DNA from 2 places in the Kitasatospora sp. Ki12 genome. Region 2 is predicted to be linked to the other one. Evidence: riboswitches for the same ligand, from Rfam matches in the RefSeq annotation. Region 2 holds a riboswitch; the other holds the start of a gene.
The links. A riboswitch is a leader RNA that binds a small molecule or an ion and turns the genes downstream of it on or off. The one in region 2 is predicted to bind S-adenosylmethionine.

Region 1 (7,468 bases), on a different contig from region 2:
GAGAAGCCCATGTACCAGTCGGGCTGGGCGTCCGTGGACACCTGGTCCGGACGGTACGGGCCGTACGCCCAGATCGGGTTGATCGAGGCGATCGCCGAGATGGCGGAGATCAGACCGAAGACCAGGAAGAAGAAGCCACCGGCCTTGGCCATGTAGACCGGCATCAGCGGCATGCCGACGACGTTCTTCTCGGTCTTGCCCGGGCCCGCCCACTGGGTGTGCTTGTGGTAGAAGACCAGGATCAGGTGCGCCACCAGCAGGCCGAGCATGATGCCCGGGATCAGCAGCACGTGGATGGTGAAGAACCGCGGGATGATGTCGTGGCCGGGGAACTCGCCGCCGTACAGGAACATCTGCAGGTAGGTGCCGACCAGCGGGACGGCGAGGATCGCGCCTTCCATGAAGCGGATACCGGTACCCGACAGCAGGTCGTCCGGCAGCGAGTAGCCGAAGAAGCCGTCGAACATGCCCAGGACCAGCAGCAGGAAGCCGAAGACCCAGTTGATCTCGCGGGGCTTGCGGAACGCGCCGGTGAAGAACACGCGCATCATGTGCACGAGCATCGCGGCCACGAAGACCAGCGCGGCCCAGTGGTGGATCTGACGGATCAGCAGGCCGCCGCGGACCTCGAAGCTGATGTCGAGCGTCGACGCGTAGGCCTCGGACATGCCGATGCCCTTGAGCGGGACGTACGACCCGTTGTAGATCACCTCGCCCATGGAGGGCTTGAAGAACAGCGTCAGGTAGACGCCGGTCAGGATGATGATCACGAACGAGTAGAGGCAGATCTCGCCCAGCATGAAGGACCAGTGGTCCGGGAAGATCTTGCGGAGGTTGGCCTTGGCCAGGGAGTAGATCCCCAGCCGGCCGTCCGTCCAGTCAGCGGCGGCTTCCCACTTGTTGGCGGGCTTGTCGCGCGTGCTGGAGGGCTTGGCGGCACCGGTCGTGGTGCTGCTCGCGCTACTCATCGAGCACGCTCCCAGAAGCTCGGGCCGACGGGCTCGGCGAAGTCGCCGGTGGCGACCAGGTTGCCCTTTTCGTCAGTGGTGATCTTCAGCTGCGGCAGCGGGTGGCCGGCCGGGCCGAAGATGACGCGCGCGCCGTCCGCCAGGTCGAAGGTCGACTGGTGGCAGGGGCAGAGCGCGTGGTGGGTCTGCTGCTCGTACAGGCTGATCGGGCAGCCGACGTGGGTGCAGATCTTGGAGTAGGCGAGGATGCCCTCGAAGCCCAGCTCCTTGGACTTGTCGTCCTTGATGTCGTCCGGCGCGATGCGGACCAGCATCAGGGCGTCCTTGGCGATGCGCTGCTGGAAGTCCTCGTCGTGGGTCGACAGGCCCTCCGGCATGGCGAAGGTCAGCGACCCGATGATGACGTCCTCGGGCTTCATCGGCTGCATGGTGTTCATGTTGACGAGCTGCAGCGGCTTGGTCTCCGTCGCCTCCTTCCAGCCGGTCTCCTGGAGCTTCTTCTCCGGGAGCGGGCCGAGGTCGCGGAGCAGGACCACGCCGGACAGCGGGACCAGGGCCATCGAACCGATGAGGGTGTTGCGGATCATCTTGCGGCGACCGAAGCCGGACTCCGCGGCACCGGTCTTGAACTGCTCGATGACGTCCGCGCGGACCTCGTCGGAGGCCTCGATCGGGTGACGCTCGGCCGGCAGCTCGACGTCCGACATCAGGGTGCGGGCCCAGTGGACCGCGCCCGCGCCGATCATGAAGAGGGCGACGCCCAGGGTCAGGCCCAGCGCGAAGTTCAGCGCGCTGACCTTGCCCAGCGGGAAGATGTAGACGATCTTGTCCGGGTCGATGGCCACGTACGAGGCGATGAAGCCCACGGTGGCGAGCATCGAGATCACGAACATCAGCGAGACCTGGCGCTCGGCGCGCGAGGCGGCCTTCTCGTCGATGTCGGTGCGACGGGGCTCGTGGGCCGGCAGGCCCGGGTCGGCGAACGGGTTGCCGTGCTCGGCCACCTCGCCGGCGGAGCCGTGCGACTCCGGGAGCTTCTCTTCTGACATGTCGTGGCTCATGACTTCTTGGCCTTGGTGGTGTGGGCGGCGACCCAGATCGCGACCGCGATGAGCGTGCCGAGCCCGAAGATCCAGCCGAACAGGCCCTCGGTCACCGGACCGAGGCTGCCGAGCGTGAGACCACCGGGGTTGGGCTCATCGGAGGTGGTGTGGCGGACGAAGGCCACGATCTGCTTCTTCTGCTCCTCGGGCATGGTGGTGTCCGGGAACGACGGCATGTTCTGCGGGCCGGTCTGCATGGCCTCGTAGATGTGCTTGGCGTCCACGCCCTCCAGCGACGGGGCGTACTTGCCCTTGGTCAGGGCACCGCCCTGGCCGGCGAAGTTGTGGCACTGGGCGCAGTTGGTGCGGAACAGCTCGCCACCCTTGGAGATGTCCTCGGGGTTGGTCGAGGTGTACTGCTCCTCCTTCGGGGTCACCGGGCCGGGGCCGAGAGAGGCGACGAAGGCGGCGAGCTGGTCGATCTCCGCCTGCGTGTAGATGTTCTTCTTGCGCGGCACCTGGGCGCCGGGCTGCTGGGCCGGCATGCGGCCGGTGCCGACCTGGAAGTCGACGGAGGCGGAGCCGACGCCGACCAGGCTCGGACCGTCACTGCTGCCCTGGCCGTTCAGGCCGTGGCAGGAGGAGCAACCGACGGCGAAGAGCTTCTTGCCCTCATCGATCGCGAGCGACTGCGCGGCGACGTCGGCCTGCGCCTTGTCGGCGGGCGCGAACGCGGCGTACAGCCCCCCGGTTGCCGCCAGGGCGAGAAGTAGGACGACCAGCGCCGCCAATGGGTGGCGCCGTCGTGCGGAGAGCTTTTTCACGGAATAACCCCGGTGTCAGGATCTGGTCGACTGGTGGGTGCACCCGGCGGCCGGTCTGGCCGGCACGAGGCTGCCTGTCTAGGGCTGCGCGCGCGGTCGGTCGGTGGGAGCGTCGGCACCGGCAGAAGCGGCCCGTCGCCGGTGAGGGCGGGGGCCGCAGCCGGTGGCCAGCGACCTGATCAGCTGGTTACTTGATCAGGTAGATGGTCGCGAACAGGCCGATCCACACGACGTCGACGAAGTGCCAGTAGTACGACACGACGATCGCGGCGGTGGCCTGCTCGTGCGTGAAGCGCTTGGCTGCGTACGTCCGTCCCAGGACCAGCAGGAAGGCGATCAGACCACCCGTCACGTGCAGGCCGTGGAAGCCGGTGGTCAGGTAGAACACCGTGCCGTACGGGTCGGAGGACAGGGACAGGCCGTCCTCCTTGACCAGCGCGGTGTACTCGTACACCTGGCCGCCGATGAAGATCGCGCCCATTGCGAACGTGAGGATGAACCACGCCCGGAGCTTCTTCACGTCACCGCGCTCGGCAGCGAACACACCGAGCTGGCAGGTCAGCGAGGAGAGCACCAGGATCGTGGTGTTGACCGAGGAGAACGGCACGTTGAGCGCGTGGGCCTTCTCGGTCCAGAACTCGGCTCCCTTGACGGAGCGGAGCGTGAAGTACATCGCGAAGAGGGCCGCGAAGAACATCAACTCGGAACTGAGCCAGACGATCGTTCCGACGCTGACCATGTTCGGCCGGTTGACCGATCCGTGCGCGTGCCCGGTTTCTACTGCTGTTGCTGTCGCCACGACGGACATTATGTCGGTCCCTTATTCCGTCTTCACGCCGGGGGGTGTCCCTCGGAGTGTCCGGTGCGTGCGGTATGCCCGCTTGAGGGGTGGCGGGGTGCCCGGACGGGGGTTGAGCAGCGGCGTGTCCCTTTTCTGACGGTTCCTCTGAGGGGTCCACGACCCCGTTGCCCGGCGCGTCGTTGCACGGTCGGCGTAGCCGCAGGAGGTAAGGGCGGGGAGCCGGGGTGGGCCGTACGGGGGAACGGGCGGTTCCGGGTGACGGCCCCTCCGCCAGCCGGGTGAGCCCCGGGCGCGGCGGCTTGAGCGGCAACGTGCGCGAGGGGGACTCGGCGGCGGGTGATCGGGAGTAGCATCCGGATCAGGCGAACGTGGTCCGGATCACACTTGAGGGAGCAGGGTCCATGGCGTACACGACCGATGAGACGCTCACCGTCCTCGTCTACAGCGACGACCGCAACACCCGCGAGCAGGTGCTGACGGCGCTCGGCCGTCGGCCCGCCGAGGATCTTCCGGAGCTGTCCTACCTGGAGTGCGCGACCACCCCCGCGGTGCTCAAGGCGCTGGAGAAGGGCGGCGTGGACCTCTGCGTGCTGGACGGCGAGGCCGTCCCGGCCGGCGGGCTGGGGCTCGGGCGTCAGCTGAAGGACGAGATCTACGGCTGCCCGCCGGTGCTGGTGCTGATCGGCCGGCCGCAGGACTCCTGGCTCGCCGCCTGGAGCAGGGCCGATGCCGCGATCTCCCACCCGGTGGACCCGGTGGCGCTGGCCGAGGCGGTCGCCACCCTGCTCCGGGCCCGGCTGGCGAAGCGGGCGCCGGCCACTCGTTGACCTGCGTTATTTCAGTAGGAGAGAAGACGGGGCCGTAGGCACCCGCCGCTCGATAGGCTGGCTCCATCCGTACGGACGTCCCCCGGGAGCGGGGGAACCGACAACAGCTGGAGTCAGCCATGGTGAACGTGAACCCTGCGAACGGCGGTAGCGACCCCGCGCAGGTGGTCCGCTCCTGGCCGGACCTCCTGACGGCGCTGTTGAAGGGGGAGGACCTCGACCGCTCGTCCACCGCGTGGGCGATGGACCGGATCATGAGCGGCGAGGCGTCCCCCGCGCAGGTGGCCGGGTTCATGATCGCGCTGCGGGCCAAGGGCGAGACGGTCGACGAGGTCACCGGTCTGGTGGACGCGATGTACGCGCACGCCGAGCCGCTGCACATCCCCGGCCCGGCGGTGGACATCGTCGGCACCGGCGGGGACCGGGCGAAGACCGTCAACATCTCCACGATGTCGGCGATCGTCGCCGCGGCGGCCGGCGCCAAGGTGGTCAAGCACGGCAACCGGGCCGCCTCCTCGTCCAGCGGGTCCTCCGACGTGCTGGAGAAGCTCGGCATCGCACTGGACCTGTCCGCCCGGCGGGTCGCCGAGGTGGCCGAGGAGGTCGGGCTCACCTTCTGCTTCGCGGCGAAGTTCCACCCCTCGATGCGGCACGCGGCCACCGCCCGGCGTGACCTCGGGGTGCCGACCGCGTTCAACCTCCTCGGCCCGCTGACCAACCCGGCCAAGGTCACCTCCCACGCCGTCGGCTGCTTCGACACCCGGCTCGCCGGGCTGATCGCCGGCGTCCTCGCCCGGCGCGGCTCGACCGCGCTGGTCTTCCGCGGCGACGACGGACTGGACGAGCTGACCACCGCCACCACCTCGCGGGTGTGGGTGGTGCGCGACGGGGTGGTCACCGAGACCTCCTTCGACCCGCGGGACGTCGGCATCGAGCTGGTCGGCATCGAGGCGCTGCGCGGCGGGGACCCGGCGTACAACGCCGAGGTCGCGCGCCGTCTGCTGGCGGGGGAGCGCGGGCCGGTGCGGGACGCCGTCCTGCTGAACACGGCGGCGGCGCTGGTCGCGCTCGACCTGGGCGAGGCACCGCTGGCGGAGCAGCTCGCGGCGGGCATGGTGCGGGCCGCGGAGGCCATCGACTCGGGCGCCGCGCAGGAGCTGTTGCGCCGCTGGTCGGACGCCACCACCCGCGGCTGAGACGGCAGTCGGGAGCCCGTACCGGTACGCCGGTGCGGGCTTCCGTGCTCTGAGCCGAAGGGGCCGCCCCGAGCCGAAGGGGCGCGCCGGTGCCGAAAGTTGAGGAGCGACAAGCGAGGGACGAGCGCCGGAGCGACGAGCGTCGGCGCCGGGTCGGAGCGCCCCGGAGGCGAGCGGGCGAAGGCGCCGTCCGGATGGTGGATGCCTGTTTGACCACCCGGCGGACGCGACCTAGAGTCTTCGGCAGGTCATGAGTGACAGCGCAAAGCCCCAGCTCGCTGTCCGGCAACCCTCCGTCCGTGGCGGGGTGCCCTGGGTGAGGACCGGGTCGTCACGGCATGCCGTCCGTGCGACAAGCGCGGACGCCCGACGACTGACACTCCCGGGGTCCCAGACCTCGAAGGAGTGCATCCTCATGTCGACTTCCGCCCACCCGTCTCCCGCCGCCACCCTTCTTTCGGCGCGCTCCGCGCGACCCCTCCCGGGCACCCCGCTCGCCGTCCTCGGTGCCGACGTCCAGGTCCCGCTCGTCAACGGTGAGAAGGTCGGCTACGCGGCGCTCGACTACGCGGCCAGTTCGCCCGCGCTGCAGCGGGTGTGGGACGACGTCGCCGCCTACGCCCCGTACTACGGCAGCGTGCACCGCGGTGCCGGGTACCTCTCGCAGCTCTCCACCGACCTGTTCGAGCAGAGCCGCCGCACCGTCGGCGAGTTCCTCGACCTGCGCGAGGGCGACCAGGTGGTCTTCACCCGGGCCACCACCGACTCGCTCAACCTGCTGGCCTCCGCCGTCCCGGCCGGCACCCGGGTGTTCGCCTTCGAGACCGAGCACCACGCCTCGCTGCTGCCCTGGGCGCACGCCGGACTGGCCGTCACCTACCTGCGCGCGCCGCGTTCGCGGGCCGAGGCGGTGGCCGCCCTGGACGCGGCGCTCGCCGGGGCGCCCGAGGGCCCGAAGCTGCTGTGCGTCACCGGCGCCTCCAACGTGACCGGCGAGCTCTGGCCGGTGGCCGAGCTGACCGCGACCGCGCACCGGCACGGCGCCCGGGTGGTCCTGGACGCCGCCCAGCTGGCCCCGCACCACCGGGTCTCGGTGCGCGAACTGGACGTCGACTGGATCGCCTTCTCCGGCCACAAGATCTACGCGCCGTTCGGCGCCGGGGTGCTGGCCGGCCGGGCGGACTGGCTGGACGAGGCGGAACCGTACCTGGCCGGCGGCGGGGCGACCCGCACGGTGGCCCGGGAGACGGACGGCTCGGTGGCCGTGCAGTGGCACACCGGACCGGCCCGGCACGAGGCCGGTTCGCCGAACGTCATCGGCGCCTACGCGATCGCCTCCGCCTGCCGGGCGCTGGGCGAGGCGGGCTTCGACGCGCTGGAGGCCCGGGAACGGCAGCTGGTCGACCGGCTGACCGCGGGGCTGGCGGAGATCCCGCAGGTCAAGGTGCTCAACCTGTTCGGGGAGGGCTCGGCGCGGGTCGGCGTGCTGTCCTTCGTCGTCCGGGGCTGGAACAGCTCGCACTTCTCGGCCGCGCTGTCCGCCGAGTACGGCATCGGGGTGCGCGACGGCCTGTTCTGCGCCCACCCGCTGGTGCGGACCCTGCTCGGGGACGAGGACGTGGCCCCGTCCGAGTGCGGCGCGCCGGAGCCGTCGCTGCCGGGCGAGCGCAGCCTGAACGCGATCCGGGTGAGCTTCGGGGCCGGGACTCCGGACGAGCACGTCGACCGCTTCCTGACCGCCGTCCGCGAGCTGGTCACGGACGGCGCGGCGTGGAACTACCGCAACGAGGGCGGCCGTTGTGTGGCCG
Region 2 (7,468 bases):
CGACTGAGGAGGGGTGGATGAATCCGACCAATGCGGGCACGGTTCGGCCGTCGGGGCGTGCGGCGCTGCTCGATCACGAGGCCCGGCTGGTCTACGAGTGGGCGGTGCGGCACCGGGGGTTCGAGCCCGCCGACCGGGGGCGGATCGCCGACGAGCTCGGGCTCACCGAGGCGCAGTGCCGGCGGGCCGTCGACCTGCTGGTGGCGCTCTGCCTGCTGGTCCAGCGTCCGGGGGAGGGGCCCGGCCGCCTCGCGGCGGTCGGCCCGGAGGCGGCCGCGGCGCGGCTGACCGGGCAGGCGGAGGCCCGGTTGCGGGTCGAGGAGGCCGAGTTGGGCCGCCGCCAGGCCGAACTGGCCAGGCTGCGCGCCGAGGTGGCCTCGCTGGAACCGGTGTACCACTCGCAGGGCGGCGGCTCGGACGGCTCGGTCCGGCTGCTGGAGGACCGGCACGTGGTCCGTTCGGCCCTCGACTCGGTGCTGGGCGCCGCGCGGGAGGAGGTGCTGGCGGTCCAGCCGGGCGGCGGGCATCCGAGAGCGGCCCTGGTGGAGGCGCTGCCCCGGGACCTGGACATGCTGGAGCGGGGCGTCCGGCTGCGGTGCGTCCACCAGCACCTGACCCGCTTCGACCACCCGACCCGCTCCTACACGGAACTGGTCATCGCCGCGGGGGCGGAGATCCGGACCAGGGCCGAGGTGCCGGGCCGGCTGGTCGTGGTGGACCGGACGACGGCCCTCGTACCGGCCCGGCCGGCCGGCGGCGCGGCGCTGCTGGTCCGGGAGCCGTCCCTGGTGGCGTACTTCGTCCGGCTCTTCGAGCACGAGTGGAGCCAGGCCGTTCCGTACGACACCGCGCAGACCGCGGTCCGTACGGTGTCCCGCGACGTGGAGGACGTGATCGCCGTGCTCCTCGCGGCGGGGGAGAAGGACGACACGATCGCGCGCCGGCTGGGCATGTCGACCCGCACCTGCCGGCGCCACATCGCCGAGCTGCTGCAGCGGCTCGGCGCGCAGAGCCGGTTCCAGGCCGGGGTGCTGGCCGAGCGGGAGGGGCTGACCTTCCCGGCGGACGCCACGGCGCCCTGCTGACACCGGCGGGCGCGCGGGGCGGGGGATGAGCCGGGACGGGCGGCTGCCCGCCGGGTGGGGCCGGCGGGCAGCGACGTCGTCGACTGGGCGGTCGGTCCCGGGCGCCGTCAGGGCCGGGGGAAGTCCGTGAGGCCGGGCAGCGGCACCGGGCCGAGCACCGCCTCGTGCAGGGCGGTCAGGATCCCGGCGGCGCCGGTGGCGAGGTCGGCCGAGAGCCGCATCGAGCGGCCGCCCGGGGATGCCGGGCCACCCCGGTGGTTCATCACCTGCGACTCCAGCAGGCGCAGCTGGCGGTCGGCCTCGGCCGGGTGCCCGGTCCGCAGCAGGTGCAGCAGCAGCCCGGCCCGGCCCTCGAACAGGCCGGGCGCGGCGACAAGGTCGGGCGCGGTGACCGGGTCAGGCCGGCAGAAGAGTGCGGCGGCCGCCAGCGCCTCGGCTAACCGGGCGGGCAGCCGGTCCGGGCCGGTGCGCAGGGCCAGTTCGGCGATCAGGCCCGCGGTGCCGACACCGCCCGCCGCCAGGTACGGGAGCTTGCGGCGGTAGCGGTCCTCGACCAGGACGAGCATCCCGTCGCCGATGTCTGCGCCGTCGAGTTCGCGGCCCAGCGCCGTCTCGGCCGCCGTGAGCCAGCCCGGGTCGCCGGTGTGCCCGTGCAGCCGCAGGAACAGCGCGGCCTGCCCGCTCCAGCCGTCCAGCGGACCGCGCAGCCGTGGCGCGGGCTCCTCCCGGGCCAGCTCGTGTCCGAGCGCCAGTGCCCAGGTGGCGAGGCCGCGCCGGCCGACCGCCTCGGCCAGGTCGAGCAGTCCGAGCGCGAGGCCGGCCCGTCCGGAGCCGAGCCCGGGGTCGGCCGGCGGCTCGGCGGCGATCACCCGCTCGATCATCGCGCAGGCCGCCTCCCGCCGGCCCAGCCGGGCCAGCGCCCAGGCGATGCCGGTCAGCCCGTCGTACAGTCCGGGCGGCAGGTCCGGCGCGGCGGCGGCGCGGGCCACCAGCCAGTCGACGTGCTCGGCCGGGGCTGGGCGGCCGCAGGCGTGCAGCGCGTACAGCACGCCGGCCGCGCCGTAGGCGAGGCCGAGTCCGCCGTGGCCGGGGTCGAACTGCTGGACGTCACTTGGGAAGAGACGGTCCGTCCGGTCGGGCGTGGCCGTCGCCAGGATGCCGTCCGCCAGCGAGTCCAGTACCGGGCGCCAGGCCTCGGTGTCCGACGCCGGGGCCTTCGGCCAACTCTCGTGCGGAGGTGTGGAGTTGCGCTCGGTGGTGGCGGTGAACCGTCCGTCCGGGCGCTCGGCGCGGGCGGGGGCGTGGTGGCGCGGCGGGTCGGTGAGGCGGTGGCGCTCGGAGCGGTCGTCCACGGTGCCCGCCTCAGCCCGCGGTCCGCGGCCGGGGGCCGCCCGCGCCCGGTCCGGCGGCCGCCCGGGTGTCGGATGTCGTCGTCATGGGTGCCCCCCTGCCTGCAGTGGATCCCGCCGGTCGCGGGCTGCTTCCGACCCTGCCACCCGCCGTCCGCGGGGTCGACGGCCCCGATCCGCCACCTTCGTGCCAACCGGGGTGGGGGAAGTGCCGGTCGTCGGCGCGCCCCTTCGGCTCGCGGGCCGGGCGTGGGGCCGGGGCAAAGGTTTGGCGGGCGGGCCGGGGAATCTTGTATGGTTCCTGGCGAATCATCCAGAGGGGTGGAGGGACCGGCCCTACGAAGCCCCGGCAACTCCCCGTTCGACCCGGCGTCCGAAGTACGCGCCGTGCCGTCCGGGTCAGTGCCAACTCCGGCCTGTCGCCACTGTGGCGCGGGAAAGATGAGGAGACACGGTGCTCTCTGTGCTGTCCTTCGCCCGGGCGCTTCCCGCCCCGGCCCTTTCGCGTACCCGTCTCGTGCCCGGCGCAGGCTCTCGGCCGACTTCCCCGGCCCGTCCGCGCTGACCACCCCCCAGGCTCCCCGCGTGGAGCCTCCGTGAGCCGGACCCACCCGCCGCTCACGGGACTTGAGACGGAGTACCCATCCCATGCAGAACACGAGTGGCGTCGGCGTGCTCGACAAGGTCACCTCGATCCTCGGCACCCTGGAGGCCGGTCCCGCGACCCTGGCCGGGCTCGTCGCCGCCACCGGCCTGGCCCGGCCCACCGCCCACCGGCTCGCGGTCGCGCTCGAACACCACCGGCTGGTCTCCCGGGACCTGCAGGGACGCTTCGTCCTCGGCCCCCGGCTCTCCGAACTCTCGGCGGCCGCCGGCGAGGACCGGCTGCTGGCCGCCGCCGGCTCGGTCCTGACCCACCTGCGGGACGTCACCGGGGAGAGTGCCCAGCTCTACCGGCGGCAGGGCGAGGTCCGGATCTGCGTGGCCGCCGCCGAGCGGCTTTCTGGTCTGCGGGACACCGTCCCGGTGGGCATCACCTTCCCGATGAAGGTCGGCTCGGCCGCCCAGGTGCTGCTGGCCTGGGAGGAGCCGGAGCGGCTCCACCGGGGCCTCCAGGGCGCCCGTTTCACCGCCACCGCGTTGAGCGGCGTCCGGCGGCGCGGCTGGGCGCAGTCGATCGGCGAGCGCGAGCTCGGGGTGGCCTCGGTCTCCGCGCCGGTCCGGGGTCCGTCCAACCGGGTGGTGGCCGCGGTCTCGGTGTCCGGCCCGATCGAACGGCTCACCCGCCACCCCGGCGCCCAGCTGTCCCAGGCCGTCATGGAGGCGGCCACCCGGCTCACCGAGGCGCTGCGCCACCCCTGACCGGCCCCGCCCCTCCCCGCCCCCGCCCGAAACTCGCCGTCGCGCCGCCCGGTTCAGGTCCGGGGCCGGGCGACGGCGAAGGAGGGGCGGGGGATCCGGCTGACCACGGCGCCGATCAGGGTGCCGATCGACACCCCGAACACCGCCGAGACGGCCGCCAGCACCGACTGGGCGCCGTTCCCGACCTCGATCTGCGCGGTGTTCAGCAGGCCGAAGGAGCCCGGCACCACGATCCAGAACGCCGGCAGGTAGAGCACCTGCCAGAGCGGGCCGCCGGGCAGCCAGTGCACCAGGGTCGCCGCGACCGCCGCCGAGACCGCCCCGGCCAGGCCGCCGATGGCCGCGCCGTGCACCGATCCCACCACCACCTGGACGGTCACGCTCACCGCGATCACCACGACGATCCACGGGACGGCCGCGGGCGGGGCGTGGACGTTGACCACCACTCCGGCCACCGCGACCGCCAGCCCCAGCCCGATCACCCACCAGCTCGGTTTCGCCACCTGGACGTTGGCCAGCGCGGCGGCCGGCAGGCCGATCGCCGTCGCGGCCGCCGCCACCCCGGCCAGGAAGAGCGCCAGTTGCACCGCGCCGGACACCAGCCGGGCGGTCCCCGCGCTGGCCGCGCCCGCGGCGATCTCCGACAGGCCGGTGACCAGCAGCCCGCCCGGCAGCAGGATCGCCAGGGTGGCCACGATCGTCCGCAGGGGGCCGTCCAGCAGGGAGGCGCGGGCCAGCGACAGGACCAGCAGCGCCACCAGGAACCCGGCGGTGACGGGCAGCAGCGGCCGCAGGTACGGCAGGCGCCGCGCGAGCACGGTCAGCCCCACCACGATCAGCGAGCCGAGCCCGGCCGCCAGCACGTTGGCCGCCGCCGGCTGCAGGAACAGGCAGACCCCGACCCCGACGGGCAGCGCCCCGAGGTCCGCCACCCAGCCGGGCCAGCGGGCCGGCGCCCGCCGGATCCGGTCCAGTTCGGCGAGCGCCCGGGGTCCGTCCAGCTCGCCCGCCCGCAGCCGGTGCACCAGGTGCAGGACGTCCGCCGTCTGCTCGAAGCGAAGCGCGGCGCCCACCGGCTGGAACCGGGTGCCCTCGTCGGCGGTCAGCGCGACGAACAGGCCGTTGGTCAGCGCGGCGACCCGTACCTCCGGCGCCCCCAGCGCCCGGCCCAGTCCGCGGAGTTCCTCCTCCACCTCGTGGACGGGCAGACCACCGCCGAGCAGGGCTTCCCCCAGGTCGAGCAGCAGACGGCGGAGCGGATCGGGCGGGGCGGCGGCGTCCCGGACCGGCGGAGACTTTCTGGACATGGCAGGTATCGTCCCACCCCGCCCGCTTCGGTCCGCCTGTGCCCCGGTCCGTCCGCTTCCCTCCCGGCCGTGCCCCCGTTTCCGGAGGGCCCCGCACGGGATGTGGGGCAGGCGTGAAGGTCGCGGGTGGGGCCGGTGATCGGCCGTTGATCGCGCGTAGACGCCGAGCCTGGAGCATCGGGAACCGGAGGGAACCGGTTCGGAGGCCACAGCCTGACCACCGGGTCCCGTACGGCCGGACCACGGGCCGTACGGGTGCCCGGTGCTCACGCCGCCGGACCGGGCCTCCAGTGAGTGTCCGAACCACGGAAGGGCAGACGAGGCATGGACAGCGGGCAGTCGGTGCAAGCGGTGAGGACGGCGGCGGGCTTCGGAGAGCTGCTGCGGGTACGGCGCGAGCGGATCGGGCTGACCCAGCAGTGCCTGGCCGACCACGCCACCCTGAGCGTGCGGGCGATCCGGGACATGGAGGCCGGCCGGGTCCGCCGGCCCCGCAACGAGACCGTGCGGCTGCTGGCGGACGCGCTGCGGCTGGAGGGCCGCAGCCGGACGGACTTCGAGGAGTCCGCCCGCCGGCACCCGCTCGGCGACGATCCGGTGGCGCTGCCGGTGCCGGCCGCCCCGCCGGTGGCGCGCGGGGCGATCGTCGGCCGGGAGATGGAGACCGAGGTCCTGGTCGACGCCTTCGCCGTGCACGGGGACCGGCTGGTCTCGCTGGTGGGCCTCGGCGGGGTGGGCAAGACCCGGCTCGCCCTGGAGGTGGCCCGGCGGGTGCACCTGGCCGCCCGCTGGTCGGTGCGGTGGGTGGAGTGCGGCGGCGGCGCGCACCCCTGGCGCGGCCGGGCGGACGAGCTCGTCCGGGAGATCGGCGACCGCCCCGCCCTGCTGGTGCTGGACGGCGCCGACGGCGGAGTGGACACCGGACAGCTGGACGCGCTGTTCCACCACTGCCCCGGGCTGCGGGTGCTGATCACCGCCCGGGAAGCCCGGCCGCTGCCCGGCTGCCAGGTCATCCCGCTCGCGCCGCTGCCCGTCCCGGCGCCCGAACTCGACGCCGATCCGGAGGCGCTGGCGCAGGTCGGAGCCGTCCGGCTGCTGCTCTCGCACCTGTGCCGGCTGCGCCCCGGCTACACCCTGGAGCGCTCCGAGGCGCCCGCCGTCGCGGAGCTCTGCCGCCACCTCGACGGCCTGCCGGGCGCGCTGGAGCGCGCGGCGGGCTGGGCGCTGGTGCAGTCCCCCGGCCAGCTGGTGGACCGGCTGGCGGCCGTCCCGTTCACCCTGGCGGCGCCGCCGCTGGTGTACGGCGCGCGCGGTGACGTCCGGGACGAGGTGGAGCCGGCGATCCGCCGGCTGACGGAACGCCAGCGCGCCCTGCTGGAGGTCCTGGTGGACGGGCCGGGGGACTGGTCCGGGGAGGACGCGGTGGTCCGCAGCGGCTGGGCCCTGCAGACCTGCCTCGCGACGGTGCACGAGCTGCTGTCGCGCGGACTGATCCGCAGCGTGCCCGCCCGGGACGGCGTGCGGTTCACGGTGCTCAACCTCTGCCGGCGCCTCGTCCGGGAGGAGCCGGGGCTGCGGCTGGCCGCGGCCGGGGACGTGCCGCTGCTGGCGGTCGCGGGCTGATGCGGGCCGACCCGGCGGCAGCGCCTCCGGCGGCTGTGCCTTCGGTGGTCGTGCCTTCGGTGGCTGTGCCCCCGGCGGCAGTGCCTCCGGTGGGCGCCGATTCTGCCGCATTGTGCCGCTGGAGCTGCCGCTCACCGGGCCCGATCGTTCCTAACGTTCTCCGTGGGGCTGGGCCGTCGCGGAACGCGCGCCGGAGTTCCCGGACCGCCGGCCCGGGCGTCGGCGGAATTCCATCGACGATCTCTACCGATGAGGGCTGAGTTGTGGAGCACGGAAATGCCGAAGACGGCGGGTTGGACGTCGTCGTGACGACGCTGGCCTCGGATTCGCACACCTGGAACCTGGTCTTCCTGCAGCTGCTGCTGGAGGAGATGGGCCACCGGGTGACGAACCTGGGCGCCTGCGTCCCGGACGCGCTGCTGCTCGCCGAATGCCGCCGGATCGTGCCGGACCTGATCGTCATCAGCAGCGTCAACGGGCACGGCCACCAGGAGGGCCTGCGGGTCATCCCGGCCCTGCGGGCCTGCCCGGAACTGCGGCGCACGCCGACCGTCATCGGCGGAAAGCTCGGCATCGCCGGGGCCGACGACCCCGACCGCGAGCGGACCCTGCTGTCGGCCGGCTTCGACGCCGTCTTCGAGGAGGGCGGCTCGGTCGCCCCGTTCCGCGAGTTCGTCGACGGGCTGCGCTCCCGGGTCCTGCTGTGACCGGCTTCGGCGCGTTCGTGGCGCAGGCCGCCGAC

Region 1: it holds a riboswitch for S-adenosylmethionine, as region 2 does, so the genes downstream of both, ACYP53_RS16935 (aminotransferase class V-fold PLP-dependent enzyme) here and ACYP53_RS24865 (IclR family transcriptional regulator) in region 2, are expected to answer to the same signal.

Annotation. Positions count from the first base shown of each region.
Region 1 covers NZ_BAAIHT010000001.1:3,821,158-3,828,625, forward strand. The annotation lists gene qcrB (cytochrome bc1 complex cytochrome b subunit) at 1-968, opposite strand, end outside; gene qcrA (cytochrome bc1 complex Rieske iron-sulfur subunit) at 965-2,017, opposite strand; gene qcrC (cytochrome bc1 complex diheme cytochrome c subunit) at 2,026-2,835, opposite strand; gene ctaE (aa3-type cytochrome oxidase subunit III) at 3,023-3,643, opposite strand; gene ACYP53_RS16925 (response regulator) at 4,039-4,464, shown strand; gene trpD (anthranilate phosphoribosyltransferase) at 4,584-5,660, shown strand; SAM riboswitch class IV at 5,907-6,025, shown strand; gene ACYP53_RS16935 (aminotransferase class V-fold PLP-dependent enzyme) at 6,076-7,468, shown strand, end outside.
Region 2 covers NZ_BAAIHT010000002.1:1,684,588-1,692,055, reverse strand. The annotation lists gene ACYP53_RS24875 (LuxR C-terminal-related transcriptional regulator) at 18-1,085, shown strand; gene ACYP53_RS24870 (lanthionine synthetase C family protein) at 1,193-2,437, opposite strand; SAM riboswitch class I at 2,741-2,882, shown strand; gene ACYP53_RS24865 (IclR family transcriptional regulator) at 3,083-3,796, shown strand; gene ACYP53_RS24860 (threonine/serine exporter family protein) at 3,850-5,103, opposite strand; gene ACYP53_RS24855 (helix-turn-helix domain-containing protein) at 5,428-6,726, shown strand; gene ACYP53_RS24850 (cobalamin B12-binding domain-containing protein) at 7,020-7,433, shown strand; gene ACYP53_RS24845 (methylaspartate mutase) at 7,430-7,468, shown strand, end outside.